Regions from separate parts of the Psychromonas sp. psych-6C06 genome, predicted to be linked through region 3. Evidence: predicted binding sites of a transcription regulator. Region 3 holds the regulator's gene; each other region holds the start of a gene.

What was found. Region 3 encodes FliA, which starts transcription of late flagellar genes. Its sites were predicted from a motif close to CTAAAGNTNNNNNNNNNNNNGCCGATA; they were not measured.
Region 1: CW745_RS14135 (DUF5610 domain-containing protein) is a predicted target of FliA. The motif match lies at 1,961-1,987, and genes of this name have one in related genera.
Region 2: CW745_RS16560 (flagellinolysin) is a predicted target of FliA. The motif match lies at 1,784-1,810, and genes of this name have one in related genera.
Region 4: CW745_RS01345 (VC2046/SO_2500 family protein) is a predicted target of FliA. The motif match lies at 2,157-2,183, and genes of this name have one in related genera.

What each region holds. Positions count from the first base shown of each region.
Region 1 covers NZ_PIZM01000010.1:107,147-110,903, reverse strand. Annotated here, with positions in the region: gene CW745_RS14150 (EAL domain-containing protein) at 1-357, shown strand, start outside; gene CW745_RS14145 (serine protease) at 354-1,313, opposite strand; gene CW745_RS14140 (50S ribosome-binding protein YggL) at 1,533-1,877, shown strand; gene CW745_RS14135 (DUF5610 domain-containing protein) at 2,021-3,130, shown strand; gene CW745_RS14130 (chitinase) at 3,414-3,757, shown strand, end outside.
Region 2 covers NZ_PIZM01000001.1:137,806-141,562, reverse strand. Annotated here, with positions in the region: gene CW745_RS16560 (flagellinolysin) at 16-1,752, opposite strand; gene CW745_RS00580 (CoA pyrophosphatase) at 2,062-2,637, shown strand; gene CW745_RS00575 (transglycosylase SLT domain-containing protein) at 2,634-3,757, opposite strand, start outside.
Region 3 covers NZ_PIZM01000002.1:577,134-580,890, forward strand. Annotated here, with positions in the region: gene CW745_RS05755 (chemotaxis protein CheA) at 1-234, opposite strand, end outside; gene CW745_RS05760 (protein phosphatase CheZ) at 246-1,001, opposite strand; gene cheY (chemotaxis response regulator CheY) at 1,014-1,397, opposite strand; gene CW745_RS05770 (RNA polymerase sigma factor FliA) at 1,553-2,257, opposite strand; gene CW745_RS05775 (MinD/ParA family protein) at 2,258-3,118, opposite strand; gene flhF (flagellar biosynthesis protein FlhF) at 3,151-3,757, opposite strand, start outside.
Region 4 covers NZ_PIZM01000001.1:305,991-309,747, forward strand. Annotated here, with positions in the region: gene CW745_RS01330 (pentapeptide repeat-containing protein) at 1-98, opposite strand, end outside; gene CW745_RS01335 (response regulator) at 251-1,885, opposite strand; tRNA gene CW745_RS01340 (tRNA-Tyr) at 2,011-2,094, opposite strand; gene CW745_RS01345 (VC2046/SO_2500 family protein) at 2,218-2,751, shown strand; gene CW745_RS01355 (DUF2867 domain-containing protein) at 3,005-3,757, opposite strand, start outside.

The DNA.
Region 1 (3,757 bases), on a different contig from region 3:
TTAATTGAAAACTCAGAATTAAGTGATGCAGTGATGAGTTTATCGATGATTGACAACCTCGCTAAAAATAAAATTAATACCGCTATTGATGATCTTTTTAATCCACAGTCAATGTTATCAACGTCTGTTGTACAGATGGTTGATTACATTAAATTAGATAAATACGTCATTGAAAAACGCCACAGTAAAAACTTCATGCCACTGGTTAATGCAATGATAACTTATGCACATGAAACAGGGAAAAAAGTAATTTTAGAAGGGGTAGAAACAGAGCAAGACTTACAATTTGCTAAGCAGATAGGAGCTGATTTAGTACAAGGGTTTCTATATAAAAAATGGTTTAAAAATGTAACCTAATCTTTAGTATCAAAGATATATTTTTTAACCTGAGTGATCGTCATGTGTCCGCTTAAGTGGGATATGCTCTCTTTTTCGGTTGTTTTACTCTTAAAGCCATAGCAGCGTTTATCTCTTTGTAGACCAAATACAGAAGTTAAACCACGATTTACCGTGATTGCAATAAGATCACCTGTTTCATAATCAAACAGTGGTCCCCCCGAGTTCCCTTGCTGTGTTTGTATATTTGTCGTCATGTAGTTGGTGGTTGTAATAGATTTAAGGGATCCCGTACTATTTTGTTTTAATGACAAGCCCAAAGGGGGGCCTACAGAAATAACTTTTCTCCCGCTAAAGAATGGTCTGAAATTAATTTTAAATGGCAGAAGGCCTACCACCGGTTTTGCTAATTCTAACAGAGCAATATCACGGTAACTCGTATAATCGAACATATCAGGTGGGAGAGGGCCTATGCCAATCTGTTGTCGTTGACGATTAATTTTATTTCTTTCAACGGAATAACCTGATTTTATGATGCTAAAGTCGCGAAAAATAACGCGCTTTACTTTATAGCCTTGCTTAAAAGAGAGGTCGTCCGTTTGTTGGTAATTAAAAAACCAGATTTTCTTGGCGATGTTTTCATCTACACAATGCCCAGCGGTAGCTAGTATATTGTCTTTTATTAACACACCACTGCAGCTACCAATAGCAACATCTGTGCTGAAAGGGATATCTTTACACACATTTTTATTGGCCGTATTTTTGTAAAAAATTGACAGGATCCGCTCTGATAATGGGTTTTTTTTATTAATATCACCGTCTTCGACTAAAATTCCAGTGTTGGTTAACATATGTCGGTGCTTGATAGTTTGCATGTTGCTATTTTTAAAATCAATTATGCGAGACTCAGGAAGAGCACCTGCAAAAATTTGCAGTGAATACAGGCAAAGTAAAAGACTGACTAAATAAATATTCATTAGAAAAGCATAAGTACTATTACTTAATAAGTTAAGATCACAAATAAAAATAAAGTCAGTTTATTTTTATTCTTGGTATGATCTTGGTTTTGTTTTGTTTTGTTTTGTTTTTTGTCGCGAAGTGTTCACTAGTAAAAATTGATACTTTACAGTGATTTTTTATGCTTTGTTGGCCGTGTAACATATACAATGGTGACGTAATTAAATACTGGAGTATCTATGAAAACAACGAATCACATAAAAAGAAGTAATCGATTAAATAAAAAGCTATATGTCGGTAAGTATGCAGTTTTAGGATTTGAAGTCTCATTCACGTTTACTGAAGTTGATGAAAGTGTGTTTGATGGCTTTTTTTCAGAGCTCGTCGAATTTGTTGAATCTAGGAACCTTATATTAGGTGGGGCTGGTGGTTCGCATCGTTTTGTCATTTATGTTAGTAGCTACGGGCGTTATATTAGCGCCACTGATTCAGATCGGAGTGCGTTTAAAGACTGGTTAACGTCACGTGATTACATTAGTGATTGTAATGTTGCACCATTGTCCGATGCATATTATGGTGTTTAACTCGTAGACACCGTTGACGGTCATTAATTTATTATTTGAGTCATTTTTATCAGCTTTTAATATAAGCATTTTTATTTTAAATGCTTAATAAATTTTAAATGCTGCCGATAACCTCTAGGTGTACCCCTTTATTGGAGAAATATATGAAGGTTGAACTTTCAAATTTTCAGCCTTTAGCCTTGTTTAATCAACACGCTAAAGGCGCGCAACAATCTGATGCCGATGTTAAAGATAATCGTACTACCCACATTGATAAAAAAAATGTAGCGACCAATATCATCAATGACCGCCTCAATAGCGCATTAGGCATACCGAACGAAACTGAAAAAAATAATGAAAACAATTTTGACTTTGAAAGTGTAAGTAACAATATTCTTGGTTTTGTTACGGATGCAATCACGAAAGCAAAAAATAATGGTGCAACAGAGAGTGAACTACAGCAAATGTTTTCTGATGCCCAAAAAGGAATAAAAGAGGGGCTCGGTGATGCCTCAAAAGAGTTGAAAGGACTTGGTCTATTAAGTAATGATGTTAAAAATGGTATAAAAGAGACCGAAGGTTTACTTAAAGAGGGTCTGAAAAAGCTTAATGATGATCTGTTTTCAGAAAATGAAGATTCGCCAATGCTTGCTGGAAATTATCGTGAAGGAAGCCATTATAGTTTAAGTAAAGATGCGAGCTACAGCATCACCACTAAAGAGGGGGATGAAATTAAGATCACTTTTAATTCTGATTATAAGCAACAAAGTGCTTCTGTAATGAATATGAAAAATGGTATTGGTAGCTTTGCAACTTCAAATAAAAGTGAGTTTCAAGCAGCATTTACTATTGAAATCAATGGTGAACTGAATGATGATGAACAACAAGCTGTTAATGAATTGATGGGGAATCTACAAAACGTAAGTGATCTATTTTTTTCAGGTAACTTAGATGATGCTTTTGAAAAAGCCAAAACGATTTCAATGGATCCTACTCATTTAGCCGCTTTCTCAATGGACTTGCAACGCACAGAAACTGTCGCTTCTATCAAAGAATATCAACAAGTCATGCCTGGTAAAGAAATTGCACAGCAGTTTTTACCCGTTAATGATGAATTAACAAAAGCCTATGAGCATGCTAAACCATTTGCTATCGAAGAGCACCTTACCGATCTACTTGGTTGGTTAATGCCCGAGCAAGATTCAAGTGATTTACAAAAATATAGCCAATCGATAATCGAACAATTACAGAATCTAGATAACATTACAGCTTAAAAAATAAAACTTTAGTGGCTGATATATAACTTTTTCTTGATTATAAAAACATCAGCAAGTAATCTACATTGGTTATTGTCATTTATTTACTAAGCATATGGAAATGCTTGATAAGCATATAGACAAAATAGTATTAAATGCTCAGGATGAACATATAATACTATTTGGTAATTTTTACATTCCCCTGTGGGAACGTGACCATTGCTGGTTTCTATTCGTTATTGATCGTTTCTCTTCGCTTAGTTAAATATATATTTAAATTTATTTAACAAGGATGAGTTAAATGTTTACATTTAGTCCCGCGAAGAAAGCAATATCTATTGCATTATTTTCTTCATCGCTAGCAATGTTCAGCCATGTTGCACTTGCAAATTCAACGACAGTTACCCCTTTTGTTCCGGGTAAAACAGTTATCAAAAACGGTGACACTACCTCTTATGACGGTGTCTGCTATATTGCCAAAAATGGGCCTGGTAGTTGGGAAACGCCAAATGCTAATTCATGGTTTTGGACAGTTGCTGATTGTAGTAATACTGTTGAGCCAACTCCAGTAATTATTCCAACGGGTACACCAACCGTAGCTCCAACAGCTACTCCAACAGCTAAACCAACGCTAATTCCAACATC
Region 2 (3,757 bases), on a different contig from region 3:
AAATGTAAGGTTAGGTTAATTCAATAAACTTAAGACGGCCTGTGTAGAGGCATTCGCTTGGCTTAACATGCTAGTGCCAGCCTGTTGTAAAATTTGTGATTTAGTTAACTTACTCGTTTCAGCGGCAAAATCAGCATCTACAATACGGGAGCGACTGCCGGCAGTTGATTGTGCATTAAGCTCATTCACACTAGCGGCCGCATCTAAGCGATTAATCGAAGCTCCAATATTGGCTCGTTGATCGCTAATATAATTAAGTGCCTTATCAATGCGTTCAATTGCATCACCAGCATCAATTGTGACATCAAGATCTTCTATTCCTAATGCTTGACTATCAATACGTGATAACGAAACAGTGATTGACTCTCCGCTATTTGCACCAACCTGTAAGTTATATTGCGCAGTTAATAGCGGGTCATTAAACTTCCCTTTTGTGGGTAGATCAACTTCAAATCCGCTCATTGGAGTAAGTGTAAGGTATTTATCATCAGCAATAACAGCGCGACCATCTAGGGCCATTTCACCATCGACATCAGCGCCACCAATCGCACCGGTATCCTCATTACCAAAATTAAAGCTGTTTTGCATAAACGTCGCACCAGCTCCACCGGTAAAAGTACTGGTAAAATTAACTTCACTGCTAAAAGAAGTTAATCCTTGGCCATTCAGATAGGTGATTGCATCATCTAGCGTTGCCCCAGAATCTACATTATCACTGAGATAAAGCATGACATCCTTTATACCCTCACCACCGAGGCTCTTTATATCATCATGTAAATAACGAACAGCACTATAGCCCGCGCTATACTGTGCGCTACTTCCTGACCATGTCGTCGTTAGTTCATTTGCAAGGGTTGTAAAATCGGCACTATCAAAGTGGTTACTATCATCACCATCGGCAGCCACGAGATCATTAAATACACGAGAATCAGCACCGTGAATCATTTCAGCTATACCCTCTGAAAACCATTCGGGTAACGCAGCCATGTTCATTGACCGCCCCATTACAGCATGTACCATTTCATGCGCAACAATACGATCGCTGTAAAAAGGAGCATTACCACCATCATCAGCAATCCCTTTTTCAAAGTCGCTCATATCAATGGTTAATATTTGGTTATCAATTTTCCCGGTCGTCGCATTTGGCGTACCACTCACTGAAGCAAGCACATCAGGGTCGCTAATGTCAGAAAGTTCAATTTTTAAGGTGGCGCCATCCCCTTGAATACCAAATTGCTCAAAAATTCGTTTTTCGGAATTGGCAAACCAAGAGGAAAATAAACCATCAACCACAGCTTGTTTATCGACATCAAATTCGGGTGTTAATGCACCACGCTGGAATAGTTTTACTTCATTAAACTCCGTGGTTTCAGCAATGTTGTTAATCTCTTTACTTAATTGCGCAATCTCAGCTTGAATTGCAGACCGGTTTTCATTGGAATTAGTGCCGTTCGCAGCTTGTACAGAAAGCTCCCGCATTCGCTGTAACGCATCAGTGACAGAGGACATTGCACCATCTGCAGTTTGTAATGCCGAAACGCCATCATTTGCGTTACGTACAGCTTGATTGTACCCATTAATATTGGCCGTCATTCCTGTTGATATCGCCAAACCTGCCGCATCGTCTTTGGCACTGTTAATGCGTAATCCAGATGACAGCCTTTGCATCGCTTCGTTATTCATTCCTTGATTACGACTTAGCATACGTTGCGCAAACAACGACGATGTATTCGTGACAACAGAATTTGACATAACAGCGATTCCTATGAGGGTATAGATAAACTATCGGCGAACACTTTAAGAACTTTAATTATTTTATTTTATTTTTACACGGGAGAAGAAATCAGATTTAAGGTCTAATAGCTCAGAAAACGGCTTTTAGTTTTATGTTGTGTACTGTATGACATAATTACAAAGAGCAAAAGCAAAGCGTGTAGCGTTGATCTAAAGAGCAGCATTTGTTGCGAAAATAAATTCGAAAGATCAACAAACCCTAGTGTATATTTTAATGATACTGTTCAATAAACTGTCTTACGTGCGCCAGAGGTTAATCAACATATTATGGATAAAGCAACTTTCTTAACACGCTTTTTATTAAGTGCTTCCTTACCACAATTAGATCCCTCAGAAACAATTAAGACACATAGAAAGGCAGCTGTATTAATTGGTTTAGTTGAACGCCGACATGGGTTAAACGTTATTTTTACTGAGCGAGCGAGGCATCTTCGCCATCACCCCGGACAAATTAGTTTTCCTGGCGGAAAATATGAAAGGTTTGATAAAAACTTACAACAGACAGCGATCAGAGAAACTAATGAAGAGATTGGTATAAAACCGGATCATATAAACATTATTGGAGAGTTAGCGCCATTAAAAACAGTTACCGGGTTTGAAATTTTTCCCTATGTCGCGTTTATCGACCAACGCTTTACCCTTAATGTGGACTTACAAGAAGTAAGTACCGTATTTGAAGCTCCTTTTACCCACTTTTTAGATCGGAGTAATAGTTATAAACAACCTATTAGCGACAACAAAACACGCCGCTTCACACATTGTATCCCCTATCAAAACCACCTTATTTGGGGGGCGACAGCGCAAATCATTAAAAACTTACAAGCGATGCTTTATCAAGGTTAAATTGTAGCGTCATAGAGTGCAATACGCGTATAAACACGCTCTAAATAATGTTTGGTTTCGTCATAGGGTAACTTCGCTAATAGCTGCTGATAAACCTCATCAGGGGTGAGTTGATTAATAACTTTAGCCGCCTTATTAATATTGCGAGTACCGTCCTTATTAAATACACGTGCGACATTACCCGCGCCGGTGTTGTAAGCTGCAATGGTACAATATAAACGGCTCTGCTCATTATTAATCGCTTTCAAATAACGCTTATCTAAAATGTTAAGGTAAGCACTGCCTGTTTCTACGTTTATTGCTGGTACATAAAGATCCTTAACTTGCATTGGACGGTCAATATTACGCACCAATTTATTAACGTCATGACCTGCAGTGCGAGGTACTATTTGCATTAACCCATAAGCTGGTACAGCTGATTTTGCGCGCGGATTAAAAGCAGATTCAGAATGCATGATAGCCATTATTAATGGCGCCGGGATATTATTTTTTTTACTTTCTTGCTCAGCAAAAGACGCGTATTTACTGGCACGCTTTTGCAAGCTGTTATTGGGTAACTTAACTTTATAAGTAATAATTCGCGTATTTTTATCAGCATTCTGCTCAGCAACTTGATAACCTTTATCGCTATTTAATAAACGAGCTTGGCTACTTTTTAATAATGCACTTTTCTCTTCAGTCGCTAATAGAGAAGCTTCTTTTTCTGTTAATGTGCTATCGGTTAATAAAGCTCGGTCTGTTTTTTTATCTATCTCCTGCGCCTGTGATTGTGTCTGCTTAATAATTACCTGTTTGCTTTGCTGTTTATTGGTCGCTGAAAAAGCGACCTTAGTCAATGATATTTCACCAGTATTGCTAACAGGAGTATCACTAAAGATAGCGGCTATATTAGACTCTTTGTCTGCAAGTAGTTTTTCAAACTGCTTTTTTACCGCGATTTCAGCCTCAAGTTGAGAAAGTTTTTGATCGATAACAAGTTCAACTTTGACCTCTTCATTTTCATAATCGACAATCGATTTAACATTTTTATCTTCACTAAATTGCACATCATATTCAGCATTGATTGGTTCAACTTTTCCCCACTTACTAATAACTTGTTGTTGAAAAAGATCGAATTCTT
Region 3 (3,757 bases):
ACGCAAACAGTCAAAAACATTTTCTGCACCATGGCATGTTTCGACCAATTCAGTAAGAGAAAGAAATCCTGCGCCACCTTTTACAGTATGGAATCCACGGAAAATGGCATTAAGTAACTCGGCATCATCGGGATTATTTTCCAATTCAACCAATTGCTCAGATAGCAATTCTAAAATCTCTCCTGCTTCAACTAAAAAGTCCTGCAGAATCTCTTCATCTACTTCAAATGTCATTTTCCGTTTCCTTAAAATCCTAAGCTAGAAAGTAAATCATCAACATCATCCTGCCCATTGACTACATCATCACGCTCTTCTGCGTTCATGATTGGGCCTTCCGCTTCAATATCTTTCTTAACACTTTCATTTTCTAGTGTTGTGTCAACCGCTTGTTCATCAGAACTACACACTTTTAAAATGCCAACAAGCTTTAACTCAATCTCTTGCACAAGTTCAATGACCCGTCTTATCATCTGCCCAGTTAAATCTTGAAAATCTTGAGCCATTAAAATATCGGTTAATGAACTACGCAGGTTCTCTGCACTTAATGATGAATCACTAATTAGACCATCGATTTGATGGCAGAGTTTTTTAAAGTCCCCTAATGCCAGATCACGTTTCATCAGGCTTTGCCAATTAGGCTTCACATTCTCAAGATCGGTAATTAACTTATCAGCAATGGGTAAACAATTATCGACTGCATCCATGGTTTTATTCGCGGCCTTGTCAGTCATCTCGATAACATAATTTAAACGGTGTTTTGCATCGGGAATATCATGTCCCGCCATATCGATTAGTCGGGTATCATTCTGAAAACTAAGCAAAGTATCGTGAAGTTCACGTGTTAGCTCACCTACTTTATCAAAAACTTTACCGTCACTTGATGTGGTATCGTAGGCATTTTCAACGATTTCATTTGCTTCACTTATCTCATTAGCTTCCAAGTGAGCAACTAACGCTTTAGCTTGTGATAATGAGAGTAGTGGCACGTTTTGATCGGCCATCATGTACTCCTTCTAGCCTAAGCGTTCAAATACTTTATCTAGCTTCTCTTTTAACGTGCCTGCAGTGAAGGGTTTAACAATATAACCATTTACGCCGGCTTGTGCTGCTTCGATAATCTGTTCTCGCTTAGCTTCAGCAGTCACCATTAACACTGGAAGATGCTTTAATTTAGGGTCTTTGCGAATCTCTTTTAATAGATCAATCCCTTGCATAATAGGCATATTCCAATCCGTTACCACAAATTCGAAATCCCCCTCTTTAAGCATCGGCAAGGCAGTATTACCATCATCAGCCTCAAAGGTATTTGTAAAACCAAGATCTCTTAATAAGTTCTTGATTATTCTTCGCATTGTTGAAAAGTCATCAACAATTAACACTTTCATATTTCTATCCAAAACGTTCCCCTAAGTAAAAACTGAATTTTGTTTTTATCTACTTGAAATAAATATAAGTAAATATTCAAAAAAGGCACAATTATAAATTGTTATTTTTTTTCTTCTTGAGCCAAGTGTGACTCATCTCTTATCAAAACATCTATTTTGCGTATTATCTAAGCTGTTTGAGCTTTTGCTTTTAAACGATGTAGTGCTTGTGAATGAATTTGGCTAACCCTTGACTCACTGACATCAAGTACTAAACCTATCTCTTTAAGGTTTAGCTCTTCGTCATAATAGAGTGATAATACTAATGCTTCTCGCTCGGGTAGTTCTTTGATCATTGACACTAATTTATCTGAGAATTGTGCTTCACTCACTTCATTAAAAGTACAGTCGTGACTGACAGGCTCATTAGATAACCCTTCATCTGCTCCCGCTATATCTTCATAAGCAATAAGCTTGGCACAGTTAACATCACGAAGCATATGCTGATATTCAGGTAGTGTTAATGATAGTTCGGCGGCAACTTCTGCTTCTTTAGCATCACGTCCAGTACGTTTTTCAACTTCTGAAATAGCATTTGCAATACTACGGCTATTTTTATGAACAGATCGTGGAACCCAATCTCCACGGCGCATTTCATCAAGCATAGCACCACGAATTCGAATGCCAGCAAAAGTTTCAAAGCTAGCTCCTTTACTAGCATCAAAATTCCTAGCTGCTTCCAATAAACCTATCATGCCGGATTGAATAAGGTCATCAACTAATACACTAGCTGGTAACCTTGCCATTAAATGATAGGCTATTTTCTGCACTAAATCGCTATGACGCTCAATGAGATCAGAAGTATTATTGTAATAGCCCTTGGTTTTAATCACCTATAATTGCTCATCTACATTATTAAGTAATAATTTTTCGATAAAGAATTCTAAGTGCCCTCCTGGCTGATGTGGAATTGGCCAATCACAAGCTCTATTAGCAAGCGCTTTAAATGCCAGTGAAGCAGGGGTTTTAGGAAAAGCCTGTACGACCACTTTTTGCTTCCGTACAGCTTGACGGACATTACCATCAAACGGAATACAAGCTACGAGCTCTAATGACGCATCTAAGAACCGATCGGTTACACGAGTCAACTTAGTGAACAGATCTTGACCTTCTCGCAAGCTACGTACCATGTTGGCCACAATCTTAAATTTGTAAACACCATTTTGTTTACTGAGTATTTTAATCAGTGCATAAGCATCAGTAATCGAAGTTGGCTCATCACATACCACCATTACCACGTCTTGTGCTGCTTGTGCGAAGCTGACTACCATATTTGAGATACCTGCTGCGGTATCAATTAAAAGCATATCAATCGGTGTCTGCAAGGCACTGAAAGCTTGAATAAGGCCAGCATGCTCAACATCGGTTAATTCAACCATTGATTGTGTACCTGATGTGGCAGGGATAATCATCACCCCTTCTGGGCCCTCAACAATTACCTCATCTAATGTACACTCACCAGATAATACATGCGATAAATTTTTGGTGACTCGAATTCCTAACAATACATCGACATTGGCAAGCCCTAAATCGGCATCAAGTACCATGACGCGTTTACCGCGTTGAGCAAGAGAAACAGCCATGTTAAGTGTTACGTTAGTTTTACCAACACCACCTTTACCACCGGTGATAGCCACCACTTTCACCTGATTGTTTTTCATTCTTCTTAAACCACTTGCTTGGTCTGAAATCATATTACACTCATCTAAATCGTTAATTTAAAATTCTATTCGTTGTCAAAGGTACTAAACCATTGATGCTGTTCTTGCTCGAAAATCTCATTCATCATGGTTAATGTACCCGCTATTAAGTTTTCAACACTAGCAATCTCAATATCTTCAGGAACGCGTTGCCCAGTTGTCACGTAACTAATGGGTAAAGCATGTTGCATAGTGACACTTAGTAATTCACCTAGGCCAATACTTTCATCTACTTTAGTTAATATACACCCAGCAAGCGGAATTCGCTTAAAGTGTGCCATCGCCTCTTCAACAACACGACGCTGCGCTGTCGATGAAACCACTAGATAACTTTGAATATTGACACGGCTATTACGCATCAATGTATCAAGCTGCTCCGATAAACGAATATCTCTCTGGCCCATCCCTGCAGTATCAATTAAGACCAAACGCTTTTCTCTAAATTGATATAAAATTTCCGATAATTCATCCGCATCTTTTGCAACCCTGACACTACACCCCATTATTTTCCCATAAGTAGCCAGCTGCTCGTGAGCACCAATTCGATAAGTATCAGTGGTAATTAAAGCGACTTGGTCGGCACCATATTTCATTGCAAATTGAGCGGCTAGTTTAGCAATAGTAGTGGTTTTT
Region 4 (3,757 bases), on a different contig from region 3:
TTAAAGAGTTCTTGTGCTTTAAAGTTTGCCTGTTTTCCAGCCTTTCCTGCACTATTTAAAAACAATTTATGATCCATTAATATCTTTTGAATATCCATTATTTCAACCTTGCGATAGCTTATTGATTTCTAAGCAAGGTAAAGTGTTAATATTACAAAAAAATGAAGGCGCTTCTAAATATATCTTTTTAATTCAATAATGATATCGAGAATAAAAAAGAAAAGAGAGAACGGTGTTCATCTTCCGTTGATTAACGTCGACTGATCTCTTTAAATTCTGCTTGTAATTCGTTATATCGCTTTGCATGCTCAATGGGTAATTGCGTATTGCTGAGGAGTTTGAAGCTGTTATGACAATTATTGATATGTTGTTGGCGATCATCTTCACCGCTGTGTTTTAATAGTTGTATATGTGCTTGAATACAATTTAACAATGCGATGGAATTTAACGGCTCAAGTGTTAACGCTTGATTAAAGTGGTTTAAAGCACTTTCATAATTTTTTGCACTAAATGCTTGAATACCCAGTTTATTATGAACCTTAAAGTTATTCATACGTTTCTCAAGTATCTCGCCAGTTTGTTCACTGATTGCAACCTGCGTAGTAGGGTCGATAATGTCACGTTGTTCTAACTCTTCAAGGTAGGGCTCAGCATATTCAAATTCACCAATATCAAGTAGTGAAAATAAACTTTCATATAAAAAAGTATTATCTAACTCTTCAACGCCAGATTCATTTTTTTCTAGCGTATTTAAAATACGCCGTTTCGCTTTAAGTGGCTCTCCTTGAGAAAAAAATACTTTGGCCTGACAAATTTCATCAAAACTATTAAAGTCAAAACTTTTGTTTCTTCCCTCTTCAAAGCGACTTTGGTAAAGCGTTGAATTAACTTGTTTTAAAATCTCTTTCCTTTCGCTCATCTCATCCTGAGCATTCGCATAGTTAAGAATACTGCGAATATAATTCGCAAGGTGACAAGGATCAGGGTAAAACGAGTTACGACTGAGTTGTAAAATCGATTGGTAGCTATTAAGCATCACTTTATGCTCATCAATCTCTTTGGCGAGTAATGCGACCTCTTGATGTTTTTCAATGCTGTGGTGAGTCATGTTTGCCGCATGAGTTAAAATGTTTAACGCTTTGCTGAGTTCTCCTGCCCCTTTATAAGCGCGGGAAAGCCATTGATAGGCTTCCATTTGTAATGGGTTATTAAAGATAACCTCTTTTAAGATCTTAATTGACTCACTATATTTACGTTGCAGACAATAAACTTTACCTAATGTTATGCTTGCGCGAACTAAAGGGCGCTTCTCAACCATCTTTTTAAGTAACTTTTCAGCCGCTTCATAATCTTCGCTGCTAATAAAAATATCGGCTAATAAGCTTTTACATACGCTTTGATATTTTTTATCGTTCTTAATTTTACTCTCGCACAACGTTATTGCATGCTTATATTTTTTTTCTGAAATCGCTTCGAATATTCCCGATAATGCTAACTTTTTATCGGCAGCTTTGCTTAATCGATTAAAAAGCTGAGTTTGCGAGAAAGGTTTCATCAAATAGTCATCGGGCGCTTTTTCAATGGCGGTAAGTACCATGCCTTTATTATTGTCACCAGTGATAATAAAACACAGTGCACTACTTGGGATTAATTGGTTGTAACGAAGGTAGTCCAACAGTTGAGAACCATTTTTTCCTGAGCCAAGGTTATAGTCGATTAAGTAGATATCGAACTCACGACGATGCGCAAGTTTAGCAGCATGCTCAGCACTGTCTGCAAAACTAATGTTTTTTGCACCTTGATTCGTGAGCATCGTTTTCAGCATGACATGAAAAGGCTTTTGATCATCGACGATTAGAATACGTTTATTTTTGTAGCTAAACATTGGTGCTCTTTAAATAAATTAGGTGCACAAAGTTTAGGTTAAAGCATCACGCAAAGGAAAGTTAATGTTTGTTTATTTTGATGTGCGATGAAGTTTTTGAGATGTGTCTAACTAAGAAAGGTGAATGGTGGAGGGGGGTGGATTCGAACCACCGAAGCTTTCGCGGCAGATTTACAATCTGCTCCCTTTGGCCACTCGGGAACCCCTCCGTCATTTCGCGATGCATAATATCAGAATAAAGGAGCTTGTGAAGAGAAAATTTAAAAAAACAGTAAATAAAATCAGTTTCTTGCCGATAACTTTTATTGTCTAGGGTAATTGATGGTTTTTGAATGAAAAGTGAACAGATAGAAGCAGGGTTAGTTGTAAACGAGTGGCAATTAGGTAAGCAACTAAATGTTGCGTTAGCTAATGGGACGCGTGACAAATTTAATCTGTTATTGAGCCTGCTTTCGGATGACGCGCGTGACTTTTCTCAATTTGATATTCCAAAAGCCACACAGGCATCACTTTCCCAAGTCGAACTGCGCGATTCGCTCAATCTAGCTCCCCAGCAACCCTTGATTAATGAAGGTATCTCATTAAAACAAGCTGAAAAATTAAGTTTAGCTATTCAGAGAAGCTCCCTGTGCGATGTACGTTTGCAATATATGCTTAACAACGAGGCTATTTTATCACGTTATCAAAAAAGTGATATTGAGCCAGACATAACAGATAACCTTTCATTCTTATCTCAAACGCGTTTAAAGCACGCAGGAGAGGAGAGAGAGAGGCAACCTAGTGCGAAAGGAGTTGATCATGCTCTCATGGCTAAGTATGAGGCGTTGAAGCTTAGTGAAAAACCGCTAAAAGTAAATTATATTTGATAGATATTGACGTTAACGCTAAACACTATAATTCTTCAATACACTTCTGAATAGGCTTGCCAATACTGAAGCAATGCTTTATTTTTTTCTCCTGTTTTTCTGAGAGAACAAAAGGGCTTTGCTCACTACCTTGAGCTAAATGTCGAATGATTCGTCTGCGATAAATTGCTAATCGATTGAAGTGCATTATCAAGCCGGATAGTGCAAATACAAAACAACCACATAAGATGTAAAAAATAAGCATCAGTTACTCCTAGTTAATCTGGGTTTTATTATGTCGACACTTTTTCTGAATCGCTTTGGCCATACCTTTAAAAATAAAAAGATGTGCTGGCATTAAAGCATACCAATACAACAGCCCTGAAAACCCTGCAGGATGCCACCAAGCGCGTATATCTAGTAACCGATAATCGCCTTTGTCTTCAATAATAAATTCAAGTCGGCCAAGACCTGGTGCTTTCATTCCTAATAATAAAGACAATACGTGTTGTTCTTTTAATGCGATCACTTTCCATGAATCAATCGTATCTCCTAAGGAAAGGGTTTTGGGATGACGACGGTAGCGTTTTAAGGCATCTCCCCCGACTGCACAATCCATAAGCTCCCTTATTCGCCACAAAATATTGGCAAAAAAGTAGCCTTGCTCTGTGCCGATCAATTGAATCTGTTGCCATAATGAAGCTGAACTAATCTCTGTTTTTAGTGTGTAACCTGCTTGTTTTGCATAATACCCATAGCTGGGTTGCCAGCGCGATCGAGCATCACCATCAACTCCCCATGTCTGCGTATCAATGATGTTGATCTCATTCTTTAAAGTGTTGCTAACTGCTTCTTCAAAAGACAATAATTTTTGTGGTATTAGATCTTGTAACTGCTTCGCATTCGCGGTGAGATCATATTGCAAACCACTTACCAGTGCCTTTGCAATATTTGTTGGGACGGAAGTAATAATTTTAAACCAGTATGAAGCAATTTTGGGTGTTAAAAGTGATAACGGTACAATAAT